One region of the Pseudomonas sp. NPDC087690 genome, then DNA from elsewhere that is predicted to be linked to it. Evidence: predicted binding sites of a transcription regulator. Region 1 holds the regulator's gene; the other holds the start of a gene.
The links. The regulator sigma-54, encoded in region 1, starts transcription at its own class of promoters, with help from an activator protein. The targets are predictions, from matches to a motif close to ANTGGCATNNANNTTGCTNT.
Positions count from the first base shown of each region.

Region 2: a site for sigma-54 is predicted at 2,214-2,233, ahead of ACIPIZ_RS24435 (circularly permuted type 2 ATP-grasp protein). Genes of this name have one in related genera too.

Region 1 is NZ_JBIUVX010000005.1:18,090-22,429, reverse strand. Features, by position in the region: gene lptC (LPS export ABC transporter periplasmic protein LptC) at 1-176, shown strand, start outside; gene lptA (lipopolysaccharide transport periplasmic protein LptA) at 163-708, shown strand; gene lptB (LPS export ABC transporter ATP-binding protein) at 708-1,433, shown strand; gene ACIPIZ_RS09400 (RNA polymerase factor sigma-54) at 1,711-3,204, shown strand; gene hpf (ribosome hibernation-promoting factor, HPF/YfiA family) at 3,278-3,586, shown strand; gene ptsN (PTS IIA-like nitrogen regulatory protein PtsN) at 3,599-4,063, shown strand; gene rapZ (RNase adapter RapZ) at 4,066-4,340, shown strand, end outside.
Region 2 is NZ_JBIUVX010000038.1:28,293-32,632, forward strand. Features, by position in the region: gene speE (polyamine aminopropyltransferase) at 1-723, shown strand, start outside; gene ACIPIZ_RS24425 (hypothetical protein) at 973-1,206, shown strand; gene ACIPIZ_RS24430 (ribonuclease E inhibitor RraB) at 1,417-1,764, shown strand; gene ACIPIZ_RS24435 (circularly permuted type 2 ATP-grasp protein) at 2,266-3,675, shown strand; gene ACIPIZ_RS24440 (alpha-E domain-containing protein) at 3,688-4,340, shown strand, end outside.

The DNA of each region.
Region 1 (4,340 bases):
TGATCACTTCCACCCGCATGACAGTGTTCCCGCAGCAGCAATATGCGCAGACCGAGCAACCCGTTAGAATCGACGGCGCTGGCGGTGTATCAACTGGCGTTGGAATGAAAGCGTACCTGAAGGAAAGCAGGATACACCTGCTATCGAACGTAAGAGGACAGTATGAGGCTCGTTAAAACCCTCCCTATTTTGCTCAGTCTGGGCGCAGCACTGGGAAGCGTGAGCGCCTGGGCTCTGCCGAACGATCAAGAGCAGCCAATCCGCATTCAGGCCGACGATGCCCAACTGGACGACAAGAATGGCGTTGCCACCTATAAAGGTGACGTGATCATCACCCAGGGCTCGATGAAGGTTACCGGCAATACCGTGACCATCACGCGCACCCCGACCGGTGATATCGACGTGGTGACTTCGGTCGGCAACCTCGCCTACTTCGAACAACTGCAGACCGCTGGCGATACCAAGCCTGTTCAAGGCTGGGGCGTGACGATCCAGTATCACGCCGCGCAAAACCGCGTCGTGCTGATCGACAAGGCCAAGGTTGTCGACAAGGACAACAACACGACTCAGGGCGAGAAAATCGTCTACGACACCGTGAAGAAACTGGCCAGCGCCGGTCGCGCTACCGGTAGCAAGGTCACCGAAGCGCGTCCGCGTATCGACATGGTGATCCAGCCGAAGAAGAAAACCGACGAGAAAACCCAGTAATGGCAACTCTGAAAGCTCAGCACCTGGCCAAGGCCTACAAAAGCCGCCAGGTCGTGCGTGACGTCAGCCTGTCGATCGACAGCGGCCAGATCGTCGGCCTGCTTGGCCCCAACGGCGCCGGCAAGACCACGTGCTTCTACATGATCGTCGGCCTGGTGCAGGCAGATCAGGGCCGCGTGCTGATCGATGACCTGGACGTCAGCCACCAGCCAATGCACGGTCGTGCCAAGGCCGGTATCGGCTATCTGCCGCAAGAAGCGTCGATCTTCCGCAAACTGTCGGTGGCCGACAACATCATGGCCATCCTCGAGACCCGTCAGGAACTCGACAAGGCCGGTCGTCGCAAGGAGCTGGAAAGCCTGCTGCAGGAATTCCACATCAGCCACATCCGCGACAACCTCGGCATGAGCCTGTCCGGTGGTGAGCGCCGCCGGGTGGAAATCGCCCGTGCACTGGCGACTGCACCGAAATTCATCCTGCTCGACGAACCGTTCGCCGGTGTCGACCCGATTTCGGTCGGCGACATCAAGCAGATCATCCACCATCTCAAGGCCAAGGGTATCGGTGTGTTGATCACCGACCACAACGTGCGTGAGACGCTGGATATCTGCGAAACCGCTTACATCGTCAACGACGGTCAGCTGATCGCCGAAGGTGACGCAGAAACCATCCTGGCCAACGATCTGGTCAAGGAAGTCTACCTGGGTCACGAGTTCCGTCTGTAAGCATGCTGGTGCCCCCGGTGAGCTGCGAGGGCGCTGTATCGATGAAGCAGCCTTTTTATACGCTTTGATTGTTACAGCGCTCCAGGCAAGCACCTCGCCTCTAAGGTCTTCAGCGCTCGCTTGAGTGATGCGTCAATAAAGTTTTCTATCTTTTTATTGTTACAGCGCTCTAGGCAAACACTTCAGTTTCAGGCATATAATTTGCTTAAGTTTGGCGCTCCGGCGCCCTGTAGTGGATGGCGCATAGCGCCGGCGAATAAGGTGTTAAGCCCCTGCCATGAAACCATCGCTAGTCTTGAGAATGGGCCAGCAGCTGACGATGACACCGCAGCTGCAACAGGCCATCCGTCTGCTCCAATTGTCGACCCTGGATCTGCAACAGGAAATCCAGGAGGCTCTGGAATCCAATCCGATGCTCGAACGCCAGGAAGAAGGCGACGACTTCGACAATTCCGATCCGATGGCCGACAACGTCGAGCAGAAGCCCAACACCGAAATCCAGGAACCCTCCTATCAGGAAACGGCCCCGACGGTAGATAACCTCGAGGACGGCGAATGGAACGAACGCATTCCCAATGAGCTTCCGGTCGACACGGCCTGGGAAGACGTCTACCAGACCAGCGCCAGCAGCCTGCCCAGCAGCGATGACGACGAATGGGACTTCACCACCCGCACCTCCGCCGGCGAAAGCCTGCAAAGCCATCTGCTGTGGCAATTGAACCTGGCCCCCATGTCCGACACCGATCGACTGATCGCTGTGACCCTGATCGATTGCATCAATAATCAGGGCTACCTGGACGAAACCCTCGAAGAAATTCTCGAAGCTTTCGACCCGGAACTGGACATTGAACTGGACGAGATCGAAGCCGTCCTGCACCGCATCCAGCAGTTTGAACCGGCCGGTATCGGTGCACGCAACCTCGGCGAATGCCTGCTGCTGCAATTGCGCCAGTTGTCTGCCAAGACCCCGTGGCTGGCAGAAGCCAAACGCCTGGTCAGCGACTACATCGACCTGCTCGGCAGCCGCGACTACAGCCAGCTGATGCGCCGCATGAAGCTCAAGGAAGATGAACTGCGTCAGGTCATCGAACTGGTCCAGAGCCTCAATCCACGCCCTGGCTCGCAGATCGAGTCCAGCGAAGCCGAATACGTCGTCCCCGACGTCATCGTGCGCAAGGACAACGAACGCTGGCTGGTCGAGTTGAATCAGGAGTCGGTGCCGCGCCTGCGGGTCAACGCGCAGTACGCCGGTTTCGTGCGCCGCGCCGACACCAGTGCCGACAACACTTTCATGCGCAATCAGTTGCAGGAAGCCCGCTGGTTCATCAAGAGCCTGCAGAGCCGCAACGAAACCCTGATGAAAGTTGCCACCCAGATCGTCGAGCATCAGCGCGGTTTTCTCGAGTACGGCGACGAAGCCATGAAACCGCTGGTCCTGCATGACATCGCCGAAGCGGTCGGCATGCACGAGTCGACGATTTCCCGGGTGACCACACAGAAATTCATGCATACCCCGCGCGGTATTTATGAACTGAAATACTTTTTCTCCAGCCACGTCAGCACCTCCGAGGGCGGCGAATGCTCGTCCACGGCGATCCGCGCGATCATCAAAAAACTGGTTGCAGCGGAAAATCAGAAAAAGCCGTTGAGTGACAGCAAGATCGCTGGTTTACTGGAGGCACAAGGCATTCAGGTGGCTCGCCGCACCGTCGCCAAGTACCGCGAATCTCTCGGGATCGCGCCGTCGAGCGAACGCAAGCGGTTGATGTAAGCCACGTTACAGCGTTCCAGTGGCAGGCTATCCCGCCTGCCGCTTTATGCACTGGCAACGAAGGAGAAGCTGTATGCAAGTCAACATCAGTGGACACCAACTGGAAGTGACCCAACCTCTGCGTTCCTACATCGAGGAAAAACTCCAACGACTGGAGCGCCATTTCGACAAGATCACCAACGTGCAAGTCACGATGTGCGTCGAAAAGCTGAAGCAGAAAATCGAAGCCACCTTGCATATACCCGGCAGCGAAGTGGTCGCCAACGCAGAAGATACCGACATGTATGCTGCGATCGACTCACTGACCGACAAGCTGGATCGCCAACTCAAAAAGCATAAGGAAAAGACCCAGAGCCTCCTTCAGGGCGCGACCGGTCGTTAACATCCCTAACCCATGATCCGACTTGAAACCATCCTGACCCCCGGCCGTTCCCAAGTGAACGCGCCGGGCGGCAGCAAGAAAAAAGCCCTCGAACAGATTGCCAACCTGATCCATCGCGAAGTGCCGGATCTGGCGATGCAAGATGTCTTCGAGGCGTTGATTGCCCGTGAAAAACTCGGTTCTACCGGTTTTGGCAACGGCATCGCCATTCCACACTGTCGCCTCAAGGGCTGTGAAGCGCCGGTCAGTGCGCTGATGCACCTTGAAGCCCCTATCGATTTCGACGCCATCGATGGCGCTCCGGTTGACCTGCTGTTCGTATTGCTGGTGCCCGAAGCTGCGACCGATGCGCACCTGGAGTTGCTCCGTCAGATCGCCAGCATGCTGGATCGCAAGGAAGTGCGCGACAGACTGCGCAGCGCCCAGACAAACGAAGCCTTGTATCAGGTTGTCCTGGACGAGCAAAGCGGGCAGTAATCATGCGTTTGATCATCGTCAGTGGCCGTTCCGGCTCGGGTAAAAGCACCGCACTGGATGTTCTCGAGGACAACGGTTACTACTGCATCGACAACCTGCCGGCGGGATTGCTGCCAGAATTGGCAGAGCGCGCCCTGATCCACACCGAACTGGCGCAACCGCTGGTGGCGGTGTCGATCGATGCGCGTAACCTGCCTAGTCATCTGTCGCGTTTTCCCGAACTGCTTGAAGATGCCCGAAGCAAGCATATTCAGTGCGATGTCCTGTATCTGGATGC
Region 2 (4,340 bases), on a different contig from region 1:
GACGGCGTGATCCAGACCACCGAAGCCGACGAATTCATCTACCACGAAATGCTCACCCACGTGCCGATCCTCGCCCACGGCAGCGCCAAGCGCGTGCTGATCATCGGCGGCGGTGACGGCGGCATGCTCCGTGAAGTGACCAAGCATGCTGGTGTCGAGCACATCACCATGGTCGAGATCGACGGCACCGTGGTCGACATGTGCAAAGAATTTTTGCCGAACCACTCCAGCGGCGCCTACGACGATCCACGTCTGAATCTGGTGATCGACGACGGCATGCGTTTCGTTGCCACCACCACCGAAAAATTCGACGTGATCATTTCTGACTCCACCGACCCGATCGGCCCGGGCGAAGTGCTGTTCTCGGAGAACTTCTATCAGGCGTGCCATCGCTGCCTGAATGAAGGCGGCATCCTCGTGACCCAGAACGGCACGCCGTTCATGCAGATCGACGAAGTGAAAACCACCGCTGGTCGCCTCAATAGCCTGTTCCCGGACTGGCACTTCTACCAGGCAGCCGTGCCGACCTACATCGGCGGTTCGATGACTTTCGCCTGGGGCTCGACCAACCCGGCCTACCGCAAGCTCAGCCGTGAAACCCTGCAACAGCGCTTCATCGGCAGCGGCATCGTCACCCGTTACTACAACCCGGAAATCCACATCGGCGCGTTCGCCTTGCCACAGTACGTGCTGCAGGCGATCAACAAGCCAAGCAACGATTAAAAAAACACCGCAATACCCCTGTGGGAGCGAGCCTGCTCGCGAAATCGGACTGTTGATCGTTTCCACGCTCTGCGTGGGAATGCAGCCGGGGACGCTCTGCGTCCCAAAAGATCGCAGCCTGCGGCAGCTCCTACAGTGACAGATGTCGTTCTTTTCATCTCCGTCCGCTGTAATCCTTTTGAACCAACCCCCGGCGTATAAGTCGAGATAGGTGTAAGCCCATTTGCGGGTTTGATCGAGGAGGCACCGATGCAAAAGTGGAAAGTCACTTTCGTGGACGATCATGGTGAAATTGTCGATGAGGTGTTCGAGCGCGCGGAATGCCCCAGCGACGATGAGGCCGCTCGATTGATCAAGGCACGGCTTTTGCCCGTTGCCGCCGAACTGGACCTGAACGATCTGGAAGGGCGCACCGCCGATGCTGGCGTGAAAAGCCTGAAAACCCAGAACAGCATCGAAATCCGCAGCATCACTCCCGTCTGACATTCTTCCTGTCACCTTTCACACCAGACCTTGGCAGCGGCTCTAACTTGGGGCTACTCTGCAAGCGAGATCAGCGAACGGATCGCTAAGGTCTGGTCTTGTCAGCTACATGCTTGTTTCCCGCGTGCAACCACGTTGCCGTAGTACTTAGGCCAAAGGCCCGGGGCGGGAATACGGAAAGTCTATCCATCTATGCGAGGGGGACGATTCATGAGCACAGCCTATCAAGAAGACATCAGCAGCAATGTTCTGCGCCGCATGAAAGAAGGCGGTTTCGATTTTTCCCGGTTCCATCCCATCGAGTTCTACGCCATTTTCCCGGACGAGGAGCGGGCGCGCAGGGCGGCAGGCAAATTTCGCGGTGAATCCATCAATGCCCAGGTCAGCGTGCGTGATGACGGTGCGTGGGCGCTGGAATTGAGCAAAGTGATGTACGCGACGTATGACGATATTGGCGATTTCGAGCAGGGCTTTTCGGCAGTGGTCGAGCCCTTGGGCGGGATAATCGAGGGGTGGGGGGTGAAACAGGAGGTGCGTAGCCGCCACCGGTTGAATTGAATTTTTACAGATAGAAGATCAAAAGATCGCAGCCTTCGGCAGCTCCTACAGGTGATCGGTGTAGGCGCTGTCGGGGGCTGCGATCTTTTGCTTTTGCTTTCAAAACATTTCCAAAAGGCAAAAAAAAGCCACCGGAGAGGGTGGCTAAAAGGGAAGACCGATAAGGAGAGGAAACCGGTCAGGGTTACAGCGGGGCGGGCTGCGAGGGCAGTCCAGATCAGTTGAGCTGGCGACTTCGAGGCGCTGAGCGCGGCGAAGTTTTGCAGCGAATGCGCGGATTATCCGCAGGCAGTGCCGGGCAGTGAAATCAACTCTGACTATGCTGGTGATAGGCGATGCAGTGCGTCGCAATGAAGCGGGGGCAATCCGGTTGGGGCATTTGCCGCACAGGAATGGTGCGGTGCCTGCGAATTGAATATCCAACCGATTGAAATCAAAGCGTTTATGCCGATGGCACGGGCCTTGCGAAGGCCTGTATGTCCGGGTGACAAGGAGTACGGCATGATCCGCACCTATTTTGATGAGATGTACGATGCCGGCGGCCAGGTTCGCCCGCATTATCGGGAGTTCGCCCGCTGGCTGGCCGACACGCCTGACGAGCTGCTGGCCCAACGGCGACGCGAGGCTGACTTGCTGTTCCATCGCGCCGGGATCACTTTCACGCTCTATGGCGACGAGCAGGGCACCGAGCGCCTGATTCCTTTCGACACCATTCCGCGCAGCATTCCCGCCAGCGAGTGGCGGATCGTCGAGCGCGGCTGCATCCAGCGGGTCAAGGCGTTGAACATGTTCCTCGCCGACCTCTATCACGAGCAGCGCATCATCAAGGCCGGGATCATTCCTGCCGAACAGGTGCTGGCCAACGAGCAATATCAGTTGGCGATGCAAGGCCTGGATCTGCACCGTGATATCTATTCGCACATCTCTGGCGTCGATCTGGTGCGCGATGGCGACGGCACCTACTACGTGCTCGAAGACAACCTGCGTACGCCGAGCGGCGTCAGCTACATGCTCGAAGACCGCAAGATGATGATGCGCCTGTTCCCGGAGCTGTTCGCCGCCCAGCGTATCGCGCCGATCGATCACTACCCCAACCTGCTGCTCGACACCCTGAAAAGCTCCAGCCCGATAGATGACCCGAGCGTGGTGGTACTGACGCCCGGGCGCTTCAACAGTGCGTTTTTCGAACACGCGTTTCTTGCCCGGGAAATGGGCGTGGAACTGGTCGAAGGCGCGGATCTGTTCGTGCGTGACGACAAAGTCTTCATGCGCACCACCGACGGGCCGAAAGCGGTGGACGTGATCTACCGCCGGCTCGACGACGCATTCCTCGACCCGCTGGCGTTCAACCCGGACTCGATGCTCGGCGTGCCGGGGCTGTTGTCGTCCTATCGCTCCGGCAATGTGGTACTGGCCAATGCCATCGGCACCGGCGTGGCGGACGACAAGTCGGTCTATCCGTTTGTCACCGACATGATCCGGTTTTATCTCGACGAAGAACCGATTCTGAAAAACGTGCCGACCTGGCAATGCCGCAACCCGTCTGAACTTTCCCACGTGCTCGCCAATCTTCCAGATCTGGTGGTCAAGGAAACCCAGGGTTCCGGCGGTTACGGAATGCTGGTGGGGCCGGCGTCGACGAAGGCGGAAATCGACGCCTTCCGCGAGCGCATCAAGGCCAAGCCGCACGCGTACATCGCGCAACCGACGCTGTCACTGTCGACCTGTCCGACCTTTGTCGAAAACGGCATCGCGCCGCGCCATATCGACCTGCGCCCGTTTGTCTTGTCCGGGCGCGAAACCCGTGTGGTGCCTGGTGGTTTGACCCGTGTGGCGCTGCGTGAGGGCTCTCTGGTGGTGAACTCATCACAGGGCGGCGGAACCAAGGACACCTGGGTGGTCGAGGATTGAAGGAAGCTTGCCATGTTAAGTAGAACTGCCTCGGATCTGTATTGGATGTCGCGTTACCTGGAGCGGGCGGAAAACCTCGCGCGGATGCTCGACATCAGTTATTCGCTGTCGCTGATGCCGCAGGACGGTCGCGGCGACGGTCTGCACGAACTGGCCATGCCGCTGCTGATCACCGGCACCCTGGATGATTATCTGGAGCGTCACGGCGCGTTGCATGCCGAGCGCCTGTTGCACTTTTTTGCCCTCGACGCGGCCAATCCGGCGAGCATCTACAGCTGCCTCGGCGCCGCGCGGGCCAGTGCGCATGCAGTGCGTGGGCGCATCACCGCGGACATGTGGGAGAACATCAACGCGACGTGGCTGGAGATTCGCGGGATCGCCGAGCAGGGCCTGAGTCGCTACGGCATGAGCCGTTTCTGCGAGTGGATCAAGGAGCGTTCGCACCTGTTCCGTGGTGCGTCCTACGGCACGATCATGCGTAACGATGCGTTTCGCTTCATCCGCCTCGGTACGTTTATCGAGCGCGCGGACAACACGCTGCGACTGCTCGATGCACGTTATGAAATGGCCGGCGATCAAGCCGAAGCGGTCAGCGATGGCACGGCCCACGCGTATTACCAGTGGAGTGCGCTGTTACGTGCACTGTCGTCATTCGAGGCTTACAC